3 regions of the Burkholderia sp. APQ4-4ca genome follow, and region 1 is predicted to be linked to each of the others. Evidence: riboswitches for the same ligand, from Rfam matches in the RefSeq annotation. Region 1 holds a riboswitch; each other region holds the start of a gene.
What was found. Region 1 has a riboswitch for cobalamin ahead of AC3IFE_RS10480 (FecCD family ABC transporter permease). Riboswitches for the same ligand answer to the same signal wherever they lie in the genome.

Region 1 (11,007 bases):
CGACGACTTCCTCGGCCTGCTCGCGCTTGGCCTGTCGATGGGGCAGTGGCTGTCGCTGCCGATGATCGTCGCGGGTATCGCGCTGATGGTGTGGGCGTATCGCCGCCGCGCGGCGAACGCGAATGCGGCTGCTTGAAGTGGACGCATGAGGTGGCCGCATGACGCGGTATCGATGCACGCGCGATCGGCGTGCGCATCGGCTACCCGGATGCACATGAAAAACGCCGGCCCGAGGGCCGGCGTTTTGCGTTTCCGACAACGGCGCGATGCGCGTTACTTCATCTGCACGGAGCCGTTGACGGTGACCGACACGGTGGCCTTGCCGCCTTCGACCGCGATCGGCGCGCTCATCTTCGCGCTGTCCATCGGCGCCGCGGCCATCGCCATCATGCGCGGGTACGGCTGCACGTTGCGGCCGCTGCCGACGTTCACGTCGCGGATCGTGTAGCTGTTGTAGCCGAACGCCTTCGCGGCTTCGTCCGCGCGGGCGCGGAACGACTTGATCGCTTCGGTCGTGAGCTTCTGCTCGGCCGTGCGCTGGGCTTCCGGCGACAGCGAGAACTCGACGTTCGCGACTTGCATCAGGTTCGACAACTGGCCTGCCAGCTTCGATGCCGCGGCGAAATCGCGCGATTCGAGCGCGACTTCGGTGCGGCCGCGCCATGCGGAGATCTTGCCGTCGCGATCGGTGCTCGGATACACCGAGAACGCGCCCGTGTGCGCGGTGACGCCCGACACGCCCTTCGCCTGCGACAGCGCCGCATCCGCGCGCTGGTTCAACTGCGCGGTGAGACTGCCCGGGTCCTTGGCCTGCTGCTCGTAGAACAGCGTGATGTGGATGATGTCCTGCGGCACGTCGGCGCTGGCCTGCGACGAAAGCGACAGCACGCCGGCCGGCTCCGGAAAGTGCGGGTTCGCGGCCTGGGCGTGCGCGGCGGGCGACGCGAGCGTCAGCGCGACGGGAACGGCGGCGGCGAGGGCGAGCGACAGCGCGAGAGCGGATTTCTTGGTCATTGTTGGACTCCTTGTGCGAGGGCGCGCACGCGGATCACGCGTGCGCGACGCGGGCGTACCGCGCGACGAAAAAAACGACAGCCGGCCCGATCGGCCGACAGCGGTTGCTTAGGCCGCGCGAAAGCATCGCGAGTTCCGTGACGGCCGTGCGTACTGACCAGATTTGACGTTTTGGCCGGTGCCTACTTCATCAACTTTTCGGTGATGAACCGCCATTCCGCGCGCGTGACGGGCGTGATCGACAGCCGGTTGCCGCGGGCGAGCACGCGCATGTCGGCGAGCTCGTCGTGCTCGCGCAGCGAGGCGAGCGGTACGAGCGGCGACCTCTTCACGAAGCGCACGTCGACGAGCAGCCAGCGTGGCGCTTCCTGTGTCGATTTCGGGTCGTAATAGGGGCTTTTCGGATCGAACTGCGTGGGATCGGGGTAGGGCGTGGACGACACTTCGGCGAGACCCGCGATGCCCGGTTCGGGGCAGCTCGAGTGATAGAACAGCACGCCGTCGCCGATCTTCATCGTGTCGCGCATGAAATTGCGCGCCTGATAGTTGCGCACGCCGGTCCACGGCAGCGAACGCTGCGGTGCGTTGGCGAGATCGTCGATGCTTGCTTCGTCCGGTTCGGACTTCATCAGCCAGTATTGCATGGTCGTGATCGACGCAAAAAGAGGCTGCTACAAAAGAAAACGGCACCGGGAGTTGCCCGATGCCGTTGGATAGGCCCCCGCCTTGGCCGCTAGGCCGGCATCCTGAACCTGAGGTTCAGAATTGGTCGCAGTTAGCAGCACTTCGGGTACATCAGACAGAGTGACGCGCGCGCCCGTGCTACAAATTTCCGCAACCGTGCACATGGCATTGGTTCAAGGAATATATGACCTTGGCGAACCAGGCAGGGAAGCTGACTGAACTGTGTTTCGATGCGCCAATTTGACCACCGTTGACCGTCGAGATCAAGCGGAATCGACGCATCGTTTGAAACGTTACTGCGTCTCGTGCTGTGCGAGCACCGCGCCGAGTTGTTCGTTCATCTGGTGCATTGTACGACGGATTTCTTCCGCCGGAAATGCTTCACCGTGCCGCACGCTCGTTTGCAACCGCAGCAATTCCGACGCGAGCGACAGCGCCGCCATCACCGCGATGCGATCGGTGCCGCGCACCGAGCTGTTCGAGCGGATTTTCGACATTTCGGCATCGACGCGCGCGACCGCTTCGAGCAGCGCCGCTTCGGTCTCGGCCGAACAGGCGAGCCGATAGGCCTGACCGAGAATCGAGACTTCGATCTGCTTGGTGCTCATGCATGTTCTCCGTGGCTGGCCGCATCATCGCCATCCGTGCGCGCTTGCGCATCGAGCAGGTCGAGCTGGTTGTCGGCTTGCTCCGCGCTCTTCGAGCGCGGCAGCTTTTCGAGAATCGCGTTCAGTTTTACCTGGGCGTCGTCGATCTTCGCCGACAACGTGTCGCGCTCGGCCGCGAGCGCATTGCGTTCGTCGCGCAGCTGCGCGAGTTCCGCGCGGACCGTGTCCGCTTCCGCGCGCAATTGCGCGACCTGCTCCTCGAGCGCGAGCCGTTCCGAGTGATAGCGCTTGTTCAGCGAAATCAGACGGCCAATATTTTGAGACAGGGTTTCGAGTTCGTTGAGCATTTGCTGCGTCCTCTAAAGACCCAGCATTTTAGCGCGGAATACCGCCCAATCCGACATCTGTAACGTTTCCAGTCGTAACACCCCTGCTTCTTGCCGCGAATCGGCGCTTCCCGCGCGAGTCCGGATGCTTCCTTGACGCTCGCGCGACCGGCTCCTAAACTGGCGCCGCCTCGGTGCTCGCGCGCAGGACGCGCGGTTAAACGGGAAGCAGGGTGCGGGCTCGAGGAGCACGCCAACCTGCGCTGCCCCCGCAACGGTAAGCGGCCGCGTCGCGTGACGCAGGCCGGCTCGGGCGCGTTTCGCGTGCAGGTCGCACGCGGGCGCGGGCCACTGCGCATCATTGCGCGGGAAGGCGAGCCGGACCGCCGCCAGCCCGGATACCGGCCGAGACGGGGAGCCCGCACGGGCTCCATGACGCGCGGCCTGCGGGGAAGCGGGGCGCGCAATGTTCACGGAACGTTCTTCGATGCCGACCCCAATCGTCCGCCACGCGCCCATGTCGCGCGCGGCCGGCTACCGCCAGCGGATGCGCCGCGCGTCGTGCGCGCGGCCGTGCGCGGCATGAACGCCGCGCGCGCCGGCGTCATCTGGGCCGCGCTGGGCGCCGTGGTCGCGCTGCTGTTCGTCGCGTCGCTGTCGATCGGCAGCGTGCCGATGTCGCCGTGGCAAGCACTCGCATCGCTCGTGCCGCACGGCGGCGACACCCTGTTCGCCGATATCGTGCGCACGCTGCGCCTGCCGCGCGCGCTCGCGGGTTTCGCGTGCGGCGCGCTGCTCGCGCTGGCCGGCGCGTTGTTGCAGGTGCTGCTGCGCAATCCGCTCGCGGAGCCGTACGTGCTGGGCGTGTCGGGCGGTGCGGCCGGTTTCGCGCTCGTCGCGATGATCGCGGGCGGCGCGTGGTGGCTCGTCGACGCATCCGCGTTCGCCGGTTCGCTCGTATCGGTCGCGCTGGTGCTCGGTCTCGCGAGGCGGGAGCTGTGGCGCGGCGAATCGCGCGACGCGTCGCCGCGGCTGCTGCTCACGGGCGTCGTGATCGCGGCGGGGTGGGGCGCGCTCGTCACGCTGTTGCTGTCGCTCGCGCCCGACGCGCGGTTGCGCGGCATCATCTTCTGGCTGACGGGCGACCTGAACGGCGCGACGGCGCCGTGGTTCGCGTGGGGCGCGCTGCTGCTGAGCGCAGGCGTCGCGTTGCCGGCCGCGCCGCAACTGAACGTGCTGCTGCGCGGCGACGCGAGCGCGCTCGCGCTCGGCGTGCCGGTCGCGCGCCTGCGCGTGCGGATCTATCTCGTCGCGTCGCTGGCCGCCGCGGCCGCGGTCACGACGGCCGGGACGATCGGTTTCGTCGGCCTCGTCGTGCCGCATGCGTTGCGGCTCGCGTTCGGCAACGACCAGCGGATGCTGCTGCCGGCCGCGATGCTCGCGGGCGGCGGCGGCGTGATGGCGGCCGACCTGCTCGCGCGCACCGCGATCGCGCCCGCGCAATTGCCGGTCGGCGTCATGACCGCGTTGATCGGCGTGCCGACGTTCCTGTGGATGCTGCTGAGGAGGCCGATGCGATGACGGGCGCCGCAGTACGGAATGCCGCCGCCGGCGACATGCGCTACATGGCCGTCGACCTGACGCTCAAGGCCGGCGCGCGCACGCTGCTCGACCACTTCACGCAGGTGTTCCGCCCCGGCGAGATCTGGTGCGTCGCCGGGCCGAACGGCGCGGGCAAGACGACGCTGCTCGCGACGCTCGCGGGACTGCAGCCGCCCGCCGCGGGACACGTCGAGATCGACGGCCGGCCGCTTGCCGCGTGGCGCCCCGAACACCTCGCGCAGCGCCGCGCACTGATGCCGCAGCAATTGCACGATGCGTTCAGCGCGACCGTGTTCGACACGGTGCTGCTCAGCCGCTTTCCGTATCTCGGCGGCTGGGGGTGGGAGCGCGACGGCGACCGCGCGGCCGCGCGCGATGCGCTCGCGACGTTCGACCTGAGCCTGCTCGCGTCGCGCGACGTGATGTCGCTGTCGGGCGGCGAGCGGCAGCGGGTCGCGCTGGCCGCGACGCTGTGCCAGGATGCGCCGTTGATGCTGCTCGACGAACCGCTCGCGCATCTCGACCTGCATCACCAGATCGACTGCCTGACGGCGCTGGCCGCCTGGCTCGCGGCAGGCCCGCGCACGGTGATGTTTTCGTGTCACGACCTGAATCTCGCACGGCGTTTCGCGACGCATGCGCTGTTGCTCGACGGCTGCGGCCATGCGTGGGCCGGCCTCGTGCACGACGTGCTGACGCCGGAGCGCGCGAGCGACGCGTTCGGCTATCCGCTCGTGCTGATCCGCGAGAACGGCCGCGATGCGCTGCTGCCGGCGTGGCCCGCGCGACAATGATCTTTCCCGTTCCGAATTTTCCGATGCGCGGCGCATGCCGCCCCCACCACACGGCTTCCCGATGACCATTTCGACCCAATTCCCGCCCGCGATCGCGCCGCTCGACGACGCGCTGCGCACGCGCCTGCAGCACGTGATCGACCACAAGACCAAGCCGCCCGGCAGCCTCGGCCAGCTCGAGGCGCTCGCGCTGCAGATCGGCCTGATCCAGCGCACCGAGCGGCCGGGCGTGCAGCGTCCCGTGACGATCGTGTTCGCGGGCGATCACGGGATCGCGGCCGAGGGCGTCAGCCCTTATCCGCAGGCGGTGACGGCGCAGATGGTCGCGAACTTCCTCGCCGGCGGCGCGGCGATCAACGCGTTTTCGGGCGTCGCGCAGAGCACGCTCGAGATCGTCGATGCGGGCGTCGCGTCGCCGCTGCCGCTGTCGGACCGGCTGGTGTCGCTGCCGGTCGCGCGCGGCACGCGCAACTTCGCGGCGGAACCGGCGATGACGCGTGAAGAAGCGATGACGGCGCTGGCCGCGGGCGCGGCGCGCGTCCGCCTGCACGCGTCGCTCGGCACGAACGTGATCGGCTTCGGCGAGATGGGGATCGCGAACACGTCGTCGGCCGCGTGCCTGATGAGCCGGTTGCTCGACGTACCGATCGACGCATGCGTCGGCCGCGGCACGGGCCTCGACGATCAGGGCCTCGCGCACAAGCGCGCGGTGCTCGGCCGCGCGCTCGTCAAGCACTCGCATGCGATCGCGCCGCTCGACGTGCTCGCGACGTTCGGCGGCTTCGAGATCGCGATGATGACGGGCGCGTACCTCGCGGCCGCGAGCGAGCGGATGACGATCCTCGTCGACGGCTTCATCGCGACCGCCGCGCTGCTCGTCGCCGAGCGCATCGCGCCCGGCGTGCGCGACTATTGCGTGTTCTCGCATACGTCGCACGAGGCCGGCCACCGGCGCATGCTCGAGCATTTCGGCGCGAAGCCGCTGCTCGCGCTCGACCTGCGGCTCGGCGAAGGCACGGGCGCCGCGCTCGCGCTGCCGCTGGTGCGCGCGGCCGCCGCGTTCCTCAGCGAGATGGCGAGCTTCGAATCCGCCGGCGTCGACGATCGTGACGCCTGAGCGCGCGCGCGGCATGCGGGCCGAACTGCGCTACTTCTTCGTCGCGCTCGGCTATTTCACGCGCGTGCCCGTGCCGCGCTCGATCGGCTACACGGCCGGCGACCTCGACCAGGCCGCGCGCTATTTTCCGCTCGTCGGCGCGTGCGTCGGCGCATGGGGCGCGCTCGTCTATCTCGTCGCGCTGCGCGCGCTGCCGCCATCGATCGCGGTGGGGCTGTCGATGGCTGCGACGCTGCTCGCGACCGGCGCGTTCCACGAAGACGGCCTTGCCGACAGTTGCGATGCGTTCGGCGGCGGTTACACGCGCGACGACGTGCTGCGCATCATGCACGATTCGCGGATCGGCACGTTCGGCGCGGTCGCGCTCGTCGTCGCCCTCGGCTTGAAATGGCAGGCGCTGGCGTCGATGCTGCCGCTGCGCGCCGCATGGACGATGATCGCCGCGCACGCGGCGAGCCGTGCGATGGCGGTGAGCCTGCTGACGACGCTCGACTACGTGCGGCCCGAAGGCAAGGCGAAGCCGGTCGCGCAACGGATGGGCGCACGCGCGGCGGGCGTCGCGGCGGTGTTCGGACTGCCGTGGCTATTCTGGCCGGATTGGCGCATGGGCGTTGCCGCATGCGTGGCGCTCGTGCTCGTGCGCGCATGCCTGGCCCGCTATTTCGTGAAGCGGATCGGCGGTTATACGGGCGACTGTCTCGGCTTCGCGCAGCAACTGGGCGAACTGGCGATCTATCTGGTGGTGCTCGGATGGACGTCGTCCTGATCCGTCATCCGGCCGTCGGCATCGAGCCGGGCGTCTGCTACGGGCGCAGCGACGTGCCGCTCGCCGAGTCGGCTGACGACGGCGCGCAGGCCGTGCGCGCGCATTTGGCGGAACGGGGTATACCGTCGCCCGAACGGGTGTGGACGAGCCCGCTGACGCGCTGCGCGTCGGTTGCCGAACGGCTCGCGCGGGCGTTCGACGTACCGCTGCTGCGCGATGACGACTGGCAGGAAATGGATTTCGGCGCGTGGGAAATGCAGCGCTGGGACGATATCGACCGCGCGGCGCTCGATGCGTGGGCGGCCGACCTGATGCATGCGTGCGGGCACGGCGGAGAAAGCGTCGAGCGCTTCGTCGCGCGGGTGGCGCGGCGGGCCGATGCGGTTGTGAAGCTCGACGGGCCGCAATGGATCGTCACGCATGCGGGTGTGATCCGCGTATTCGCGTCGCATGTGTTGCGCGTGCCGCTCGACACGTTGCTGTCGCGGCCGGTGCCGACGGGTGGGGTGGTGTGGCTGCGCAGCGAGGACGCCGCGCGAACGTGGGAAGTCGTGCATTGGGACGCAGAGGCGCACTTGCGTCTGCATGTGAACGACGCGGCGCACGGAGCCGAGCACCGGACGCATTCGGTATGAGTGCGCGATGAACGTGACGGCCGCCGGAAATCAATGCGCCGGCCGCCGCGCACGCGCGGCATCCAGATCCTCGCATAGCGCGGCCGCGCCTTGCGCGATCCGCGGCGACGGCCGCGTCAGCAGATCGCCATCGATCGCGAACAGGTTGTTGCGCGCCACGGCCGTCAGCGCGGGCCACGCGCGCCAGCGCGCGAGGCTCGGCAGCGGTTCGTTCGAACGGGTCGCGCCGGCACTCGTCGTCACGATCGCCTCCGGATTGGCCGCGAGCACCGCCTCGTCGGTCACGGTCGGCGCGAGCGGCTTGAGCGACGCGAACACGTTGCGGCCGCCGCAGAGTTCGAACACTTCGTTGATCAGGTGCGTGCCGTTGAGCGTCGTCAGCGGGCGATCCCACACCTGGAAGAACATCGTGACGGGCGGGCGAGCCGCGTAGCGTGCGCGCAGTGTCGCGATGTCCCGCGTGAAGGCGGCCGCGGCAGCGTCGGCGGCCGGTTGCGTGCCCAGCAGCGTGCCGAGCCGGCGCAACGACGACGACACGTCGTCGAGATGCTTCGGCTCGCTGAAGAACAGCGGGATGTGCAGCGCGCGCAGCGCATCGGTCTGCCGCTCGGCGTTGCCGTGCCGCCACACGACGATCAGGTCGGGCTTCAGCGCGGCGATGCGTTCGAGATCGAGCGCCTTGTTGTCGCCGACGCGCGGCACCGCTTGCGCGGCGGGCGGATAGTCGCTGTACGTGACGGTGCCGACGAGCTTCGCGCCGCCGCCGGCCGCGTAGACGAGCTCGGTCGCGTGCGGCGCGAGGCTGATCACGCGCTGCGCGGGCGCGGGCAGCGTGACGGTATGGCCGGCGTCGTCGCGTGTCGTGACGTCGGCGTGGACGAGCGGCGCGTGAGCGAGCGCGGCCAGCGTCAGCCGGTGGAACAGGCGCGGACTCATGCCGAGGCCTGCTGCGGGAGCGGCACGCAGTGTGCGAGCGCATCACCGAGGCGCCGCCATTCGGCTTCGCTGCCGGGCAGGCCGACGCGTACGCTCGACGGCGACGGGAAGTACCGCGTCCAGATTCCGCGTGCCGCGAGCGCCGCATGCAGCGCCGCGGCGCGCGGATCGTCGGTCCAACTGAACAGCGGCGTCGCGCGCACCGCGAAGCCGTGCGTACGCAGCAGCGCGGCCAGCCGCTCGCCGTCGGCCGCGAGCCGTTCGCGCGCGGCGGCCTGCCACGCACGGTCGGCGAACGCCGCGGCGACCGCGTGGCGCGCGGGGCCGCTGACCGTCCATGCGCCGAGCCTGTCGCGCAGCGCGGCGATCAGCGCGGGATGCGCGAGCACGAAGCCCGCGCGAATGCCGGCGAGCCCGAAGAACTTGCCGACCGAGCGCAGCACGACGAGCCCCGCGCGATCGACCTGCGGCGCGAGCGACGGCGTCGCGCCCGTATCGGCGAACGCTTCGTCGACGATCATCGTGCCGCCGCGTGCCGCCAGTTGCGCATGCCAGCCGAGCAGGCGTTCGGTCGGCACGAACTCGGCGGTCGGATTATTCGGATTTCCGACGATGACGTGGCGCAGCGTCGCGGGCAGCGTATTCGCGCGGATGTCGAGCGCGACGACGCGATGGCCGTGGCGCGCGAACGCGGGCGCGTATTCCCCGTATGCGAGCGGTGCGACGCCGGCGTCGCCGGCCGGCAGCAACGCCGGCAACGCGCGGATCGCGGCCTGGCTGCCGGCGACCGGCAGCACGTGCGCGGCGTCGGGCGCGCGGTAATACTGCGCGGCGCAGGCCGCGAGGCCGTCGCCCTCGTCGGGCAGCCGGCGCCAGGCGTCGGCCGGCACGGGCGGAACCGGGTAGCCGACCGGATTGATGCCGGTCGACAGGTCGAGCCATGCGTCATACGGAATGCCGTGGCGGCGGGCGGCCTCATGCAGGTTGCCGCCGTGCGCGATGGATGAATCAGACATGATGGGTGGCCATGGCGAGTGCGCCGCTCGCGATCAGCAGCGCGAGCCACAGCGCGAGCGTGCGCGTGACGAGCGACAGCGCGGCGACGATGTGAAGGGCGGTGGCCGTGGCGCCGGTGCCGAGCACCGGCCGCTCCTCGATCTCGCCGTGATAGACGGCCGGGCCGCCGAGCTGCACGTTCAGGCTGCCGGCGCCCGCGGCCATCACGGGGCCTGCGTTCGGGCTGTCCCAGTGGCGCGCCTGCGTGCGCCAGCAGCGCCACGCGGCGGCCGTGTCGCCGAGCAGCGCGTAGCTCGCGGCGGTGAGGCGCGCGGGCACCCAGTTCAGCGCGTCGTCGATGCGCGCGGCGGCCCAGCCGAAGGTCAGGAAGCGCGGCGTGCGATAGCCCCACATCGCGTCGAGCGTATTCGCGAGCCGGAACAGCAACGCGCCGGGGCCGCCCGCGACGACGAACCAGAAGAGCGCGCCGAAGATCGCGTCGTTGCCGTTTTCGAGCGCCGATTCGACGGCCGCGCGCGATAGCGCGCCTTCGTCCGCGTGGCTCGTGTCGCGCGACACGATGCGCGCGGTCAGCGTGCGCGCCGCGTCGAGGTCGCGCCGCAGCAGCGCGGCGGCGATCGGCGCGACGTGGTCGGCGAGGCTCTTCGCGCCGAGCGCGAACCACAGCAGCGCGACGTGCAGCGCCGCCGCGAACGGCCACGGCAGCACGGCGACGAGGCATGCCGCGATGGCCACCGGCGGCACGACCGCCGCGAGCCACGCGGCGACGCCGTTCACGCGGCCGCGCCGGCCGGTGTTCATTGCGGCTTCGATGCGCGCGGCGAAGCGGCCGAACGCGACGAGCGGATGCCAGCCGGCCGGCTCGCCGATGGCGCGGTCGACGATCGCGGCCGCGACCGCGAGCATCGCGACGACGGGCAGCGACAGCATCAGCATGACGGCGCGCCCGCCTTGAGGTCGAGCGGCAGCCCGGCAACCAGCAGCGTGACGCGTGTCGCGAGCGCGGCGACGCGCTGGTTCAGGCGGCCGAGCTCGTCGACGTAGCGGCGCGTGACCGACCCGAGCGGCACGACGCCGAGCCCGATCTCGTTGCTGACGACGATCACCTTCGCACGCGCGCCGCGCAGCGCATGCTCGAGCCGCTCGACGTGCGCCGCGTATTGTGCGTCGTCGAGCGGTGCGCCGTCGGCCGGGCACAGCAGGTTCATGAGCCACAGCGTCAGGCAGTCGACGAGCAGGCACGCGTGCGGGTCGTCGAGGCGCGCGAGCGTGCCCGCGAGATCGACGGGTGCGTCGGCGAACCCCCAGTCGGCCGGCCGGCGCGCGCGGTGGTGCGCGATGCGCTGCGCGAATTCGGCATCGGCGGCGGTCGCGGTCGCGATATAGGTGACGGGGCGGCCGCTGTCGGCGGCGAGCCGCTCGGCATGCGCGCTCTTGCCCGAGCGCGCGCCGCCGAGGACGAAGGTGAGGTCGTGCGGAATCATCGCGTGATTGTAACGGCGCGGGCG
Region 2 (6,335 bases), on a different contig from region 1:
TTCGTGGCTCAGCTCGATATCCTCCGGCGCGCCCATGAACCCGCCATGCGGCATCCCTTCGAATACGTGCAGCTCGGTCGGCACCTGCGCGCGCCGCAACGCGCGATGCAGGCGCACGGCGTTCGACAGGAACAGGTCGCGCGTGCCGCTCTGGATGAAGGTCGGCGGGAAGCCGGCGGCGAAATCGCCGAACAGCGGCGACAGGTACGGATGCGCGAGATCGGCGCCGTTCGCGTAGAGCAGATTGTTCGCCATCAGCGGCGCTGGCAACACGACGTCGACGAGGCGGTTGGTCTCGAAGCTGTCGCCGGATTCGGTCAAGTCGGCTTCCGGCGACAGCAGCACGAGCGCGGCCGGCAGCGGCAGGCCCTCGTCGCGGGCGCGCAGCACCATCGCCGCGGCGAGATTGCCGCCGGCCGAACGGCCGCCGATGACGACGTTTTCCGGTGCGTGATGTGCCAGCACGTAGGCATAGGCCGCGATGCAGTCGTCGAGCGCGGCCGGGTACGGATGTTCGGGCGGCATCCGGTAGTCGACGCCGTAGCAGCGGATGCCGAGCCGGTCGGCCTGCATTTGCGCGCCGGCGCGGCACGCGGCGCCGCCGCCCACGATCAGCCCGCCGCCGTGCAGGTCGATGATTGCGCATGCGCCGGAAGCCGCGGCTTCCGGCGTCGCGACATGCACGTTGGCAGCGCCGACGCGGATCGTCTCGACGCGCGAACGCAAAGCGCCGGCGAGCTGCGCGACCGCGGCCGCGTAATGCGCGTCGGCGCCGGCTTTCACGTGCATCCACGCGTCGATGTCGTCCGGGGCCGGCATCACGTGCAACGCGTTCAGCGGCACGCCGTCGTCGCCGGTCAGGCGTTGCAGCGCGGCGCGCGCTTCGTCGCTGATCGAGGTGGGGAAGGGCACGACACGGCTCGGCAGCACGACGCCGTCGGGTTTGTCTTTCATCGCTTGGGCTCCGTTCGGGGCGTCATGCGGGCGAAGGCCAGTGGCGCAGCATCGCGTCGAGCGCATCGAGGCTGCGCGACCACGACGCGTCGGCATCCGGCGCGCTGTGCGAGAAGCCGCCGGCGCTTTCGAGCGTCACGTAGCCCATGAAGAAGCCGCCGAGCAGGCGGATCGCATGCACGTGCTCGGCATCCGGCAGCGCGTAGCCGCGCAGTACCGCCGACGTCATCCTGACGAGCTGCCCGCCCGCGCTCGCGGCGGCGCGCTCGGCGCTCACCAGATGACGGGCGGCGGCGAAGCGGCCCGGATGCGCCCGTGCGTAGTCGCGATAGACGTTCGCGAGCGCCGCCAGCGCGTCCTTGCCGGTGCGGCCGACCAGCGCGGCGGTGGCGCGCTCGGCCAGCTCCTGCAGCGCGAACAGCGCGATGCGGCTCTTGAGATCGTCGAAGCTCGGGATATGGGAATACAGGCTTGCCAGCTTCACGTCGAAATGCCGCGCGAGCGCAGCGCCGGTAAGCTGCTCGAAGCCGGTTTCATCGGCGAGCTGCGCGCCGGCTTCGACGAGTTTGTCCACGGTAATGCCGGCACGCGCCATGACGAATGCTATGAAGATTAGTTAAAAACCTAATTCTATTAGCTTTCATCGCGATGTCAATTTCGCGCGCGTGCCGGGTGGCGCGTTGCGCCGATGCGTGGCGCCGTCAGAACGTATAACTGACCTTGCCGAACGCGGTGCGCCCGAGCGTGTTGTAGCCGTACGCGGTCATGTACTGGCGACCGAACAGGTTCGACAGCGACGCCGACACCGTCAGGTGCGAATTGATCCGGTACGACGCGCGCAGGCTCACCGTCAGGTACGACGCCAGATACTGCCGGTTGGCCGGATCGTCGAACGTCGAGCCGCCGTACAGCAGCGACGCGCCCGTGCTCAGCGCGTGCAGCTTCAGTTCGTCCCACGTGTGATCGACGTTCAGGCTGACCGTCTGGCGCGGCCGGCGGCTGAGCCACGTCTGGTTCGTTTCGTCCTGCGGATTCAGGATGCCGACCGCGACGCTGACCGGCGTCGAGCGGCCGATCGTTCCCTTGTACGACAGGTCGATGCCGCGAATGTGCGAACGGCCGATGTTCATCGGCGAGAACGTCGCCGGGTTGTATGCGATCAGGTTGTTGACGCGCGTGTCGTAGATCGCCGCGGTGAACGTGCCGTACGCCGTGTTCGCATCGAGCGCGGCCTCGACCGACGTGCTGCGTTCCGGGCTGAGGTTCGGATTGCCGTAGCCCGGGTAGTACAGGTCGTTGAAGGTCGGCAGGCGGAACGCATTGCCGTACGACATGCGCGCCGTATAGACCGGCGTGATCGCCCACGACAGCGCGGCATTGCCGGTGTTCACCGCTTGCCCGGCGATGATCTCGTGTCGGCCGGCGACGAACATCGTCACGCGGCCGAGCGTCGCCGACTGATGCAGCGAGAACGCGGAATCGTTGCGCGTCGGCACGCCGCCGGGAATGTCGACCGGCAGGAATGCCTGCTCGCGCGTGAAGTCGTACGCGAGCTTCGATTCGCCCGACAGCGGCAGGCCGAACAGGTGAAACCCGTGCTCCTGATGGGTCAGCGATGTCGACGTGCTGATCCGCTGCGAATTGATCTGGTCGGTCGCGAGGGCGGGGTTGTCGGCGTAGATGAACTGGCGGTCGTTCGCATAGCCGAACGACTGGTCGAACTGCGTATCGGGCGTGATGTCGAGATGGAACGCGACGCCGGTCGTCAGCTGGTGATCGAGTTCGCGATTGACGTAGCCGCTGTTGTCGTAGGACAGATCGGAGCGGTGGTACAGCGCGAACGTCGAGATCGACCAGTTGTCGCGCGCGTAGCCGAGCCGCGCGTCCAGATCCTGCGCGTGATACGGATTGCGGCCGTCTTCGTGGCCGTAGAAGAACGGCCGCGTCGCATCGATGCCGGTCGTGTTGTAGTCGTGCAGCCCGAGCGAATAAGTGAGCCCGCCGAGCGCGGCCAGCGGCCCGGTCGACGGCACCGTGCCCGACGTGCGGAACTGCGTGTCGAACGTCTTGTTCGAGCCGCCGCCGAACGACACGGTGGTCCGGTTCGGCTGGCTGGCGGCGCGGCGCGTGAAGAGTTGCACGACGCCGCCCATCGCGTTGTTGCCGAACGACGCGGCGGCCGGGCCGGAGATCACCTCGACGCGCTCGAACGCTTCGGTCGGCAGGTCCGCCCACGGCGCGATGCCGGTGGTCGGCGAGCCGATCCGGATGCCGTCGATGAACACGGCGACCTGGCTCGCCGACGAACCGCGGATGCTGACCGACGCGGACGAGCCCGGCCCGCCGTTCTGCGTGACGGTCACGCCCGGCAGCGTCGCGAGCGCCTGCGTGATGCTCGGGTCGGCGGGTGACAGCCGGTCGAGATCCTCGCGCGTGAGCACCTGCGTCGACGCGTAACGGCGGTCGAACGATTCGGGCAGGTGCCGCGTGTCGGTCACGCTGATCGTCGGCAGGTCGGCGCCTTCCGCAGGCCCGGCGGGCTGCGCGAGCGTCGTGTCGCCGGCGGCATGGGCGAGCGGGGAAAGCAGCGCGGTGGCGGCGGACGTGGCGAGCAGGTGACGAACGTTCATGAGGCGGCGGAACAAAGTGTGTGACGTGTACGGCGATCGCGGGCGGAGAGCGGGCAGGTTGGGGGTGCCGACGGCGCGTCGGTGCGACGCTTCCGGTCGGGAAGCGGATTCGGGAACGATGGACATCTGATGGATCCTGAGGTCGGGTCGTCCATGCAACGGGCGACCGCCGGGGGCGGTGCCAGGCGCATCGGGACACCCCGCCCGGTGCGGCTGCGTGGACCTCGGGTCGATGGCAGGTCTCCTGGCTCGCGGGTCGTCATCCGTGCAGGCCTTCCCGGTTTCCCAGTGGCATGCGGTGGCACGGATTCGCCGCTCACAGTTGCGGGGGCAGCCGCAGATTCGGGGCGTTGCCCCTGCTGCGTTCCCTTTTGATCCCGTCTCCGGGAACCATCAGCGCGCAAGGGTAATGGCGTGCGCTCGGGCACGTCAATCGTCCGGCCGCGCGCGGATGCGAAAAAACGTCATTGCCCGGCGGCGGCTTTCCAAATCCTTTCGTTCGAGGTGGGCGGGCAGCGTTTCATGTCCGAGGAAACGGCCGGATTCACACGCATGCCGCCGCGCCGGAACTAGCCGCCGTCGTTCCGTCGCTCTTAGGGCCAACGGCGGGCGCGTGCCGTTATCGATGCGCGCCGCGTCGCTCAGGCCGGCGCCGACACCAGCGCGCAGAAGTTCTCGAGATCGACGTTGCCGCCGCTGATCACCACGCCGACGCGCTTGCCCTGCAGCGCATCCTTCATCCGGCGCACGGCGGCGAACGACAGGCAGCCGGTCGGCTCGACGACGATTTTCATGCGCGTGGCGAAGAAGCGCATGCAGTCGACGAGTTCCGCGTCCGTCGCGGTGAGGATGTCGTCGACGTCGCGGCGCAGGATCGGGAACGTCAGGTTGCCGAGGTGCTGCGTCTGCGCGCCGTCGGCGATCGTGCGCGGCGTGTCGATATGTACGATCGTGCCGGACCGGAACGATTGCTGCGCATCGTTGCCGGCTTCGGGCTCGACGCCGTACAGCTTCGCATGCGGCGACAGCGCACGCGTGGCGAGCGCGGTGCCCGACAGCAGCCCGCCGCCGCCGAGCGGCGTGAACACCGCGTCGAGCGGGCCGACTTCGTCGAACAGTTCCTTGGCCGCGGTGCCCTGGCCGGCGATCACGTCCGGGTGGTCGTAGGGCGGCACCAGCGTGAGTCCGTGCTTCTCCGCGAGATCGTGCCCGATCTGCTCGCGATCCTCGGTGTAGCGGTCGTAGGTCACGACGTTGCCGCCGTAGCCGCGCGTCGCGGCCATCTTCGCGGCCGGCGCGTCCTGCGGCATCACGATCGTCGCGGGAATGCCGAGGATGCGTGCCGACAGCGCGATTGCCTGCGCATGGTTGCCCGACGAGAACGCGACGACGCCGTGGCGTCGCTGTTGCGCGTTGAAGCGCGACAGCGCGTTGAACGCGCCGCGGAACTTGAAGGCGCCCATGCGCTGCAGGTTCTCGCACTTGAAGAACACCTGCGCGCCGAGCGCGTCGTCGATCGTCCGCGACGTCATCACCGGCGTGCGGTGCGCGTGGCCTTCGAGCCGGGCCGCGGCGGCGGCGACGTCGTCGTACGTGGGGAGAGCGGAAGCGTTCATGGTTGCTCGAGGATGGAAAAAGTCGGTCGACGGGAATGCGGGGCGCGCCGCGTCACTTCGCGTCGTTGTAGACGGTGGCGCGCGACACGCCGAGATGCTGCGACACGATCTCCATCGCGCGGCGCACCTCGAGGAAGCCGTCGGCCTTCAGCGTCTGCATCAGCTCGCGGCGCTGGTCGGTCTTCAGCTCGCGCGGCGTCGTCGCGAGGCGCGTCGCGAAGGTGTCGATGCGTTGCCGGATCGCATCCGCGCCGGCCGGGTCGAGCGTTTCGACGACGGCTTCGCCGTCCGTGCGGCAGAACTGGTTCAGCATGCCCTGGAAGCCGCGGAACAGCGTGACGTCGGCATTCATGCACAGCGCGGCCACATAGCGCCCGGTCGAATCCTTGATGCCGATCGACGTGCTTTTCGCGGTGCGGCCGTCGGCGAAGCGGTTCGGGTAGTTCGCGAGCACCTGCGGGAAATCGTCGTCGGCGATGCGGGCGAGGCCGAGCTCGGTCGCGGGATCGCCCACCGCGCGCCCCGACAGGTTGTTGTGGATTGCGAGGATCGCGTGCTCCGGCGTGCGCAGGTCGTGCACGACGACCTCGGTGAACGGCGCGAACATCTCGCCGAGCCCTTCGGCGATGCGCTGCACCTGTTCGATCAGCGATGCCTGCTCCGACAGCAGCGGTTTGCGGTTTGTACTCATGCGGGGTCCTGGGGGGCTTGTGGGTCCGTCGTTTCCGGCCGCGTGATGTCGGCCAGCAGCGGGCGTGCGATCCGGACGTAGTCGGCCGCGTCGAGCACGACCGAGCGATCGAGGCGGCCCGCGTTGAACGCGATTTCGGCGTTGCGCTCGACCAGCGCGGGATCGACGACGAGCGTCACGTTCGTATCGAACACGAACGGCGGCACCGCGCCCATCACGCAGCGCGTGACGGCGGCCGCGACGTCGGGCGACGCGAGCGTCGCCTTGCGCCGGCCGACCGCATCGGCGACCTTGCGGAAGTCGATTTTCAGATGGCCGGGGATCACCGCGAGCGCGGCGGGGTCGCCGCCACCCTTGAACGTGCAGAGCATCGCCTTCGCGCCCTGTTCGGGGCGGGTGCCGCGCAGCGCGGCGATCGCGTCGGATTTGCCTTCCGCCGGATGC
Region 3 (6,335 bases), on a different contig from region 1:
GGCTCGGCGGCACCGGCGTCGTCGCGCAGTTGAAAGTGGGCAAGGGCCGGCAGCGCCTCGGCCTGCGCGCGGACATGGACGCGCTGCCGATCCACGAAACGACGGGCCTGCCGTACCAGAGCACGATCGCGGGCAAGATGCACGCGTGCGGCCACGACGGCCACACGGCGATGCTGCTCGCGGCCGCGAAGCACCTCGCGCGCGAACGCCGCTTCTCGGGCACGCTGAACCTGATTTTCCAGCCGGCCGAGGAAGGGCTCGGCGGTGCGAAGAAGATGCTCGACGAAGGGCTGTTCGAGCAATTTCCGTGTGACGCGATCTTCGCGATGCACAACATGCCGGGCTTCCCGACCGGCACCTTTGGTTTCCTGCCGGGGCCGTTCATGGCGTCGTCGGATACCGTCGTCATCGACGTGCAGGGCCGCGGCGGCCACGGCGCGGTGCCGCATCGCGCGATCGATCCGGTCGTCGTGTGCGCGCAGATCGTGCTGGCGTTGCAGACGATCGTGTCGCGCAACGTGTCGCCGCTCGACATGGCGATCGTCACGGTCGGCGCGATCCATGCGGGCGACGCGCCGAACGTGATTCCCGATCGCGCGCAGATGCGCCTGTCGGTGCGCGCACTGAAACCCGACGTGCGCGACCTGCTCGAAACGCGCATCAAGGAGGTCGTCCATGCGCAGGCGGCCGTGTTCGGCGCGACCGCGACGATCGACTATCAGCGCCGCTATCCGGTGCTCGTCAACGATGCGGAGATGACGGCGTTCGCACGCGACGTCGCACGCGAATGGGTCGGCGAAGCCAATCTGATCGACGGGATGGTGCCGCTCACCGGCAGCGAGGATTTCGCGTTCCTGCTCGAGAAACGGCCGGGCTGCTACCTGATCATCGGCAATGGCGACGGGGAGGGCGGTTGCATGGTGCACAACCCCGGCTACGACTTCAACGACGCGGCATTGCCGACCGGCGCGTCGTACTGGGTCAAGCTGGCCGAGGCGTTTCTGGTGTGACGGAGGAGGCGAGACATGCGGCACAGGGCCGACCATCGGCCCACTTAAGCGGGGCGAATGCAAAATGTACCGACATCTGTAGCCGCGCCCGTCGAATGCTGTAGTCGCTACAAAGCGACGTCCATCTCGACAGGCTTCGTGCCGCGTCATGCAGGCACGACATCGATCGTTCAGAACGCTTCCCCACCGAACAGCGCCACGACCGCATCCGGATTCGACGGCCAGTACATGTGCATGTACGTCGCGACGATCGCCCCCGCGCGATAAACGGCTTCGCCGCTGCCGGCCGCGCCATCGGGCCGGATGGCGGTCGCGACCGGCGCCAGCGGCGTATCCAGCCGCGAATAATGAAACGTATGGCCGCGCATCGGCCCGGTATGCGTATCGAGCTGCTGCATGCCGAGCGCCGCGAACCGGCGTTGCATCGTCGCACGCCCCGGCAGCAGGCCGAGCATCGGCGTCGTCGAGCCGTCCACGTCGGTCAGCGATTCGCACAGATACACCATGCCGCCGCATTCCGCGACGATCGGCCTGCCGGCTGCCGCATGCGCGCGAATCGTCTGAGCCGTCAGGGCATTCGCCGCCAGCGTCGCCGCATGCAGTTCCGGATAGCCGCCCGGCAAAAACAGCGCGTCGCAATCGTCGGGCACGGGTTCGTCGGCGAGCGGCGAGAAGAACCGCGGCTCGGCACCGAGCGTCTCCAGCAACGCGAGATTGGCCGGATAGATGAACGAAAACGCCGCATCGCGCGCCACCGCGATCCGCTTGCCGGCCAGCGCGCGCGGCAGCGGCGCGGCCACGTCCGGTTCCGCGAACGCGACGGCAGGCGGCAACTCGGCGAGTGCGGTTTGCGCGAGCACATCGGCCGCGCGATCCAGCCGTGCATCGAGATCGTCGATATCGGCCGGCTGATGCAGCCCGAGATGCCGCTCCGGCAGCGCGATGCCCGCATCGGCCGGCACGTGCCCGAGCCAGCGCAACGCGTCGGGCAACGCCTGTTGCAGCAATTCCGCGTGCCGCGCCGACCCGACGCGGTTCGCCAGCACGCCGTGAAACGGCACCTCGGGCCGGAACCGCGCGAGCCCGAATGCGATCGCCGCGAACGTCTGCGCCATCGCCTTCGCCGAAATCACCGCGACGACCGGCACGCCGAACGCGACCGCGAGATCGGCGCTGCTCGGCGTGCCGTCGAACAATCCCATCACGCCCTCGATCAGGATCAGGTCCGCGTCGCGCGCGGCGTCGGCGAGCAGCGCGCGGCAACCGGCCTCGCCGACCATGCCGAGATCGAGCGCATGCACGGGCGCACCGCTCGCGCGTTCGAGCAGCATCGGATCGAGAAAATCCGGTCCGGTCTTGAACACGCGCACACGGCGGCCGAGCCGACGGTGCAGCCGCGCGAGGCCGGCCGTCACCGACGTCTTGCCCTGTCCGGACGCGGGCGCGCTGACGAACAGCGCGGGGCAGGCCGGCATGCTCAGAACTCCACGCCGCGCTGCGCCTTCACGCCTTGCTCCTTGTACGGATGCTTGACGAGCCGCATTTCGGTGACGAGATCGGCCGCATCGATCAGCGCATCGGGCGCGTGCCGGCCGGTGACGACGACGTGCACCGATTCCGGACGAGCCGTGAGCGTCGCGAGCACTTCGTCGAGCGGCAGGTATTCGTACTTCAGCACGGTGTTCAGCTCGTCGAGGATCACCATCCGGTAATCGCCGCTTTCGATCATCCGGCGCGCCTCGTCCCAGCCCTTGCGCGCGGTCGCGATGTCGGCGTCGCGGTTCTGCGTGTTCCACGTATAGCCGTCGCCCATCGTCACGAAATCGCACTCCGCGACCGCGCCGAGGAAATCGCGCTCGGACGTGTGCAGCGCGCCCTTGATGAACTGCACGACACCGAGCCGCATGCCGTGGCCGAGCACGCGCACGGCCATCCCGAACGCGGCCGTGCTCTTGCCCTTGCCGTTGCCGGTGTGGACGATCAGCAGGCCCTTTTCCTGGGTGGCGGCGGCCTGTTTCTTTTCATGGCCGGCGCGGCGGCGTTCGGTCATCCGTTGATGGGATTCGGCATCGGTCTTCATCGGGAGTCGTCCTGTCGAAAGCGGAATAAAGGTTCAGAGCGGGCCGGCGAGCGCAACCGTCACGCCGCCCAGAATGGATTTGGGGCCGAGCAGCCGGCCATGCGGCGCCGCGAGCTGCGCGCACGGCTCGGCCACGCCGGCGACGCCGAAACGCGCAAGCGCGGCCGCCGACGGAGCGCTCGACGCGCATTCGGGACAATTCGCAATCCGCGCCGCATCGAACGCGACGAGCGGCCAGCCGCGGCGCGCGCACAGCGTGCGCAGCGCACAGGCGCGCGCCTTGTCGGCGAGCGTCGCGACGAGCGCCGGTTCGGCGGCCGGATAGCGCGCGAGCGCGGTGCGGATCGCGGCATCGAGTTGCGCGGCCGTGACGCCCGCGCGGAAACCGACACCGAGCGCGACGCGCATCATGCGCGGCCGCCGAGCGCCGCACGCACCGCCGGATCGTCGGCGAGCGCCGCGACGCGGCCGATCACGACGATCGCCGGCGAACCGATACCGGTTTCGGCGACGCGATCGACGAGCGTATCGAGCGTCGCGAGGACGTGGCGCTGGTCGGGGCGCGTCGCGTTCTCGATCGCCGCGCACGGCGTGTCGCCGGGCAGGCCGCCGTCGCGCAGCGCCGCGGCAATCGCGTCGAGCCGGCGGATGCCCATGTAGATCACGATCGTCATGCGGGTGGCCGCGAGCGTGCGCCAGTCGGGCTCGTCGGCCCCCGCGCCGTGGCCGGTGACGAAGATCACGCCCTGCGCGTCGCCGCGGTGCGTGACCGGGATGCCGAGCGCGGCCGGCGCGGCGATGCCCGCGGTGATCCCGTTGACGACTTCCGCCGGGAAACCCGCCGCACCGAGCGCGATCAGCTCCTCGCCGCCGCGGCCGAACACGAACGGATCGCCGCCCTTGAGCCGCGCGACGCTGCGGCCCGCGCGCAGGTGCGCGAGCATCGCGGCGACGATCGCCTCCTGCGGCGTCGACGCATGGCCGCCACGCTTGCCGACGTGCTCGATCAGCGCATCGGCGCGCGCGTGGCGCAGCACGTCGGGGTTCACGAGATCGTCGACGAGCAGCACGTCGGCCGCGCCGATCGCGCGCACGGCCCTGAGCGTCAGCAGGTCGGCGTCGCCGGGGCCGGCGCCGATCAGCCACGCGCGGCTCATCGCGCGCGGCACGGCGCGCACCGTGTCGAAACAGTGAAGCAGGGAAGGCGGGCGGCACATCGGCGGCCGGCGGGCAGGCAGTGCATGTCGGAACGGGCAAAATCCGCGCGAGCGCGGGGGGAATGCGCACCCGATCCGTTCCCCGCGGATCGGGCGTTCGGCAAGCATCGCGCTCGCCCCTTGCGTCGGCCGGTATCCGGGCTGGCCGCTTGCCAGACCGCAGCCTTCCCGCCCGGTCGAAGGGCAGTGGCATCGCGGGCGGCCTGGGCGCACGCGCGGGAAAGCGCGTGGCGCGGGCGGCGTACCGTTGCGGGGACAGCACAGGCCGGGCGGATATCCGCCTCCTGTTTCCCGTTTAACTGCATGCACGGAATGCGCATGCGAGCACCGAACGCGGCGCATACGATAGCACAGCGTGCATCGGGCGCGAGGCCGGCGAACCGCGCCCGTATCCGTCCGGGACGCAATCCTTGGGAGAGCCATCGCGCTGGTGTGCAATCATCTGGCCGGCGTCATGAGCAAGGCTCAGCCTCGGGTGGCCGGTCGCACCAAGCTGACGAGAGTCATACCAAAATCGGCTCGCTCTGCCGGACCTGCAGGGCGATGGCCACTACCACTACATCGCGAAGTGCCGCGCCTATGGCGAACGTACGCAGATGGACAACCTCCAGTCGGGCCGGTTATGCACTCGCGATCGGCATGCTGGTCGTTTCGGCAGGGTTGGCGCTGGAAACGTGGCCGCTGGTCACGAAGACCGTGCTGGCGCAATCGGTTGCCGGGCTGGGGACGCAAGTCGTGCAGCAGATCGACGTCGTGTTCGATTCGGCGGCCAGGACGCTTGCCGACGTGGATGCGTCGCCGTACGCGGACTGCTCGCCGCAGGATTTGCGCCTGTTGCGATCGGCTTCCGTGCGGTCGAAGTACGTCAAGGACGTCGGACGCCGGTCGGGCGCCGCTCTGCTCTGCACGACGATGCTGGGCATGCTGCCCAGGCCCTTTTCTCCGAAGCGGCAGCCATTCCGGCTGACCGACACGATGTCGGCCTTCTGGACCGTGCCGTTGTTGTCGAGCCCCGACACGCTGGGGCTCGTGGTCGCGGGAAGGCGGGCGAACCTGCTGATGGATCTGGACGCCTTCAGGGTACTGCCGCCGTCAGGCCTGCACTACTTGATCGGGCTCAGCGGCCACCCGACCGCGCGCGTCATCGGGCTCGACGCGCGCGGTGTCCCGGCGTACGTCGATGCCGGCCAGGTGCCGGGGTTTCGGGACGGCAAATCGTTCTGCTCGGCCCGCGTGCCGGTGTGCGCCATCGTCGTCGTGACGCCGCAAGCGCTGGCCAACGCCAGCCGGCACGCCGCCTGGCTGCTGGGGATCGCCGGCGGCGCGGCGGGCTGCTGCCTGGGGCTCGGGGCGCTGATGCTGCACCGACGCTGGGCCGCGCTTGCGGCGCAGATACGTCGAGCACTGGCAAACGGACAATTTGTCCTGCGCTATCAGCCGATCGTCGCGCTGGGCGCGTCGTCACGGATCGTCTCCGCCGAAGCGCTGATCCGCTGGATCGACGGGCCGGCCGCACCCGACGTGTTCATTGCCGAGGCGGAACGCGCCGGAATGATCGTCGACGTCACGGCCTTCGTCGTGCGCACGGTCCTGCGGGAGATGCGTGCGCTGTTCGACAACGCGCCGGACTTTCGCGTGACCGTCAACATCAGCGCGCCCGAGTTGCGGGACGGCAGCCTGATGGCGACGCTGGACAACTGCTGGCCGGCCGGATTGCCGCGCAAGCATGTCGGTTTCGAGCTGACCGAACGGTCGACCGTGGAACTGCCGGAAATTGTGCCGGCGCTTCGGCAATTGCGCGACCTCGGGCATCCCGTCTACATGGACGATTTCGGCACGGGCTACTCCAGCCTGAGCCTGCTGCAGCATCTTCCGATCGACTACATCAAGGTCGACCGTTCGCTGCTGCCGGCCACGCCGCAGCACGACGGCACCTCGATCATTCCGGAGATCCTGGCGATTGCCCGCCGGCTCGGGGTCGGCGTCGTCTTCGAGGGCGTCGAGACCCGTGAGCAGGCGCACATGCTC

Region 2: linked by a shared signal. The riboswitch ahead of AC3IFE_RS07540 (TonB-dependent receptor domain-containing protein) and the one ahead of AC3IFE_RS10480 (FecCD family ABC transporter permease) in region 1 are both predicted to bind cobalamin.
Region 3: linked by a shared signal. The riboswitch ahead of cobA (uroporphyrinogen-III C-methyltransferase) and the one ahead of AC3IFE_RS10480 (FecCD family ABC transporter permease) in region 1 are both predicted to bind cobalamin.

What each region holds. Positions count from the first base shown of each region.
Region 1 covers NZ_JBYQCG010000086.1:2,275-13,281, forward strand. Annotated here, with positions in the region: gene lgt (prolipoprotein diacylglyceryl transferase) at 1-136, shown strand, start outside; gene AC3IFE_RS10455 (SIMPL domain-containing protein) at 274-1,014, opposite strand; gene AC3IFE_RS10460 (EVE domain-containing protein) at 1,197-1,658, opposite strand; RNA gene ssrS (6S RNA) at 1,729-1,910, opposite strand; gene AC3IFE_RS10470 (cell division protein ZapA) at 1,992-2,306, opposite strand; gene AC3IFE_RS10475 (ATPase) at 2,303-2,653, opposite strand; cobalamin riboswitch at 2,808-3,056, shown strand; gene AC3IFE_RS10480 (FecCD family ABC transporter permease) at 3,215-4,213, shown strand; gene AC3IFE_RS10485 (ABC transporter ATP-binding protein) at 4,210-5,028, shown strand; gene cobT (nicotinate-nucleotide--dimethylbenzimidazole phosphoribosyltransferase) at 5,090-6,145, shown strand; gene AC3IFE_RS10495 (adenosylcobinamide-GDP ribazoletransferase) at 6,159-6,911, shown strand; partial or broken gene cobC (alpha-ribazole phosphatase) at 6,896-7,477, shown strand; gene AC3IFE_RS10505 (cobalamin-binding protein) at 7,577-8,482, opposite strand; gene cobD (threonine-phosphate decarboxylase CobD) at 8,479-9,498, opposite strand; gene cbiB (adenosylcobinamide-phosphate synthase CbiB) at 9,491-10,435, opposite strand; gene cobU (bifunctional adenosylcobinamide kinase/adenosylcobinamide-phosphate guanylyltransferase) at 10,429-10,983, opposite strand.
Region 2 covers NZ_JBYQCG010000072.1:329,336-335,670, forward strand. Annotated here, with positions in the region: gene AC3IFE_RS07530 (alpha/beta hydrolase) at 1-954, opposite strand, end outside; gene AC3IFE_RS07535 (TetR/AcrR family transcriptional regulator) at 977-1,528, opposite strand; gene AC3IFE_RS07540 (TonB-dependent receptor domain-containing protein) at 1,656-3,584, opposite strand; cobalamin riboswitch at 3,802-3,994, opposite strand; gene AC3IFE_RS07545 (threo-3-hydroxy-L-aspartate ammonia-lyase) at 4,226-5,200, opposite strand; gene AC3IFE_RS07550 (helix-turn-helix transcriptional regulator) at 5,253-5,891, opposite strand; gene AC3IFE_RS07555 (YbaK/prolyl-tRNA synthetase associated domain-containing protein) at 5,888-6,335, opposite strand, start outside.
Region 3 covers NZ_JBYQCG010000059.1:182,344-188,678, forward strand. Annotated here, with positions in the region: gene AC3IFE_RS02635 (M20 aminoacylase family protein) at 1-1,010, shown strand, start outside; gene AC3IFE_RS02640 (cobyrinic acid a,c-diamide synthase CobB) at 1,181-2,485, opposite strand; gene cobO (cob(I)yrinic acid a,c-diamide adenosyltransferase) at 2,488-3,090, opposite strand; gene AC3IFE_RS02650 (cobalamin biosynthesis protein) at 3,124-3,501, opposite strand; gene cobA (uroporphyrinogen-III C-methyltransferase) at 3,498-4,307, opposite strand; cobalamin riboswitch at 4,418-4,655, opposite strand; gene AC3IFE_RS02660 (EAL domain-containing protein) at 4,947-6,335, shown strand, end outside.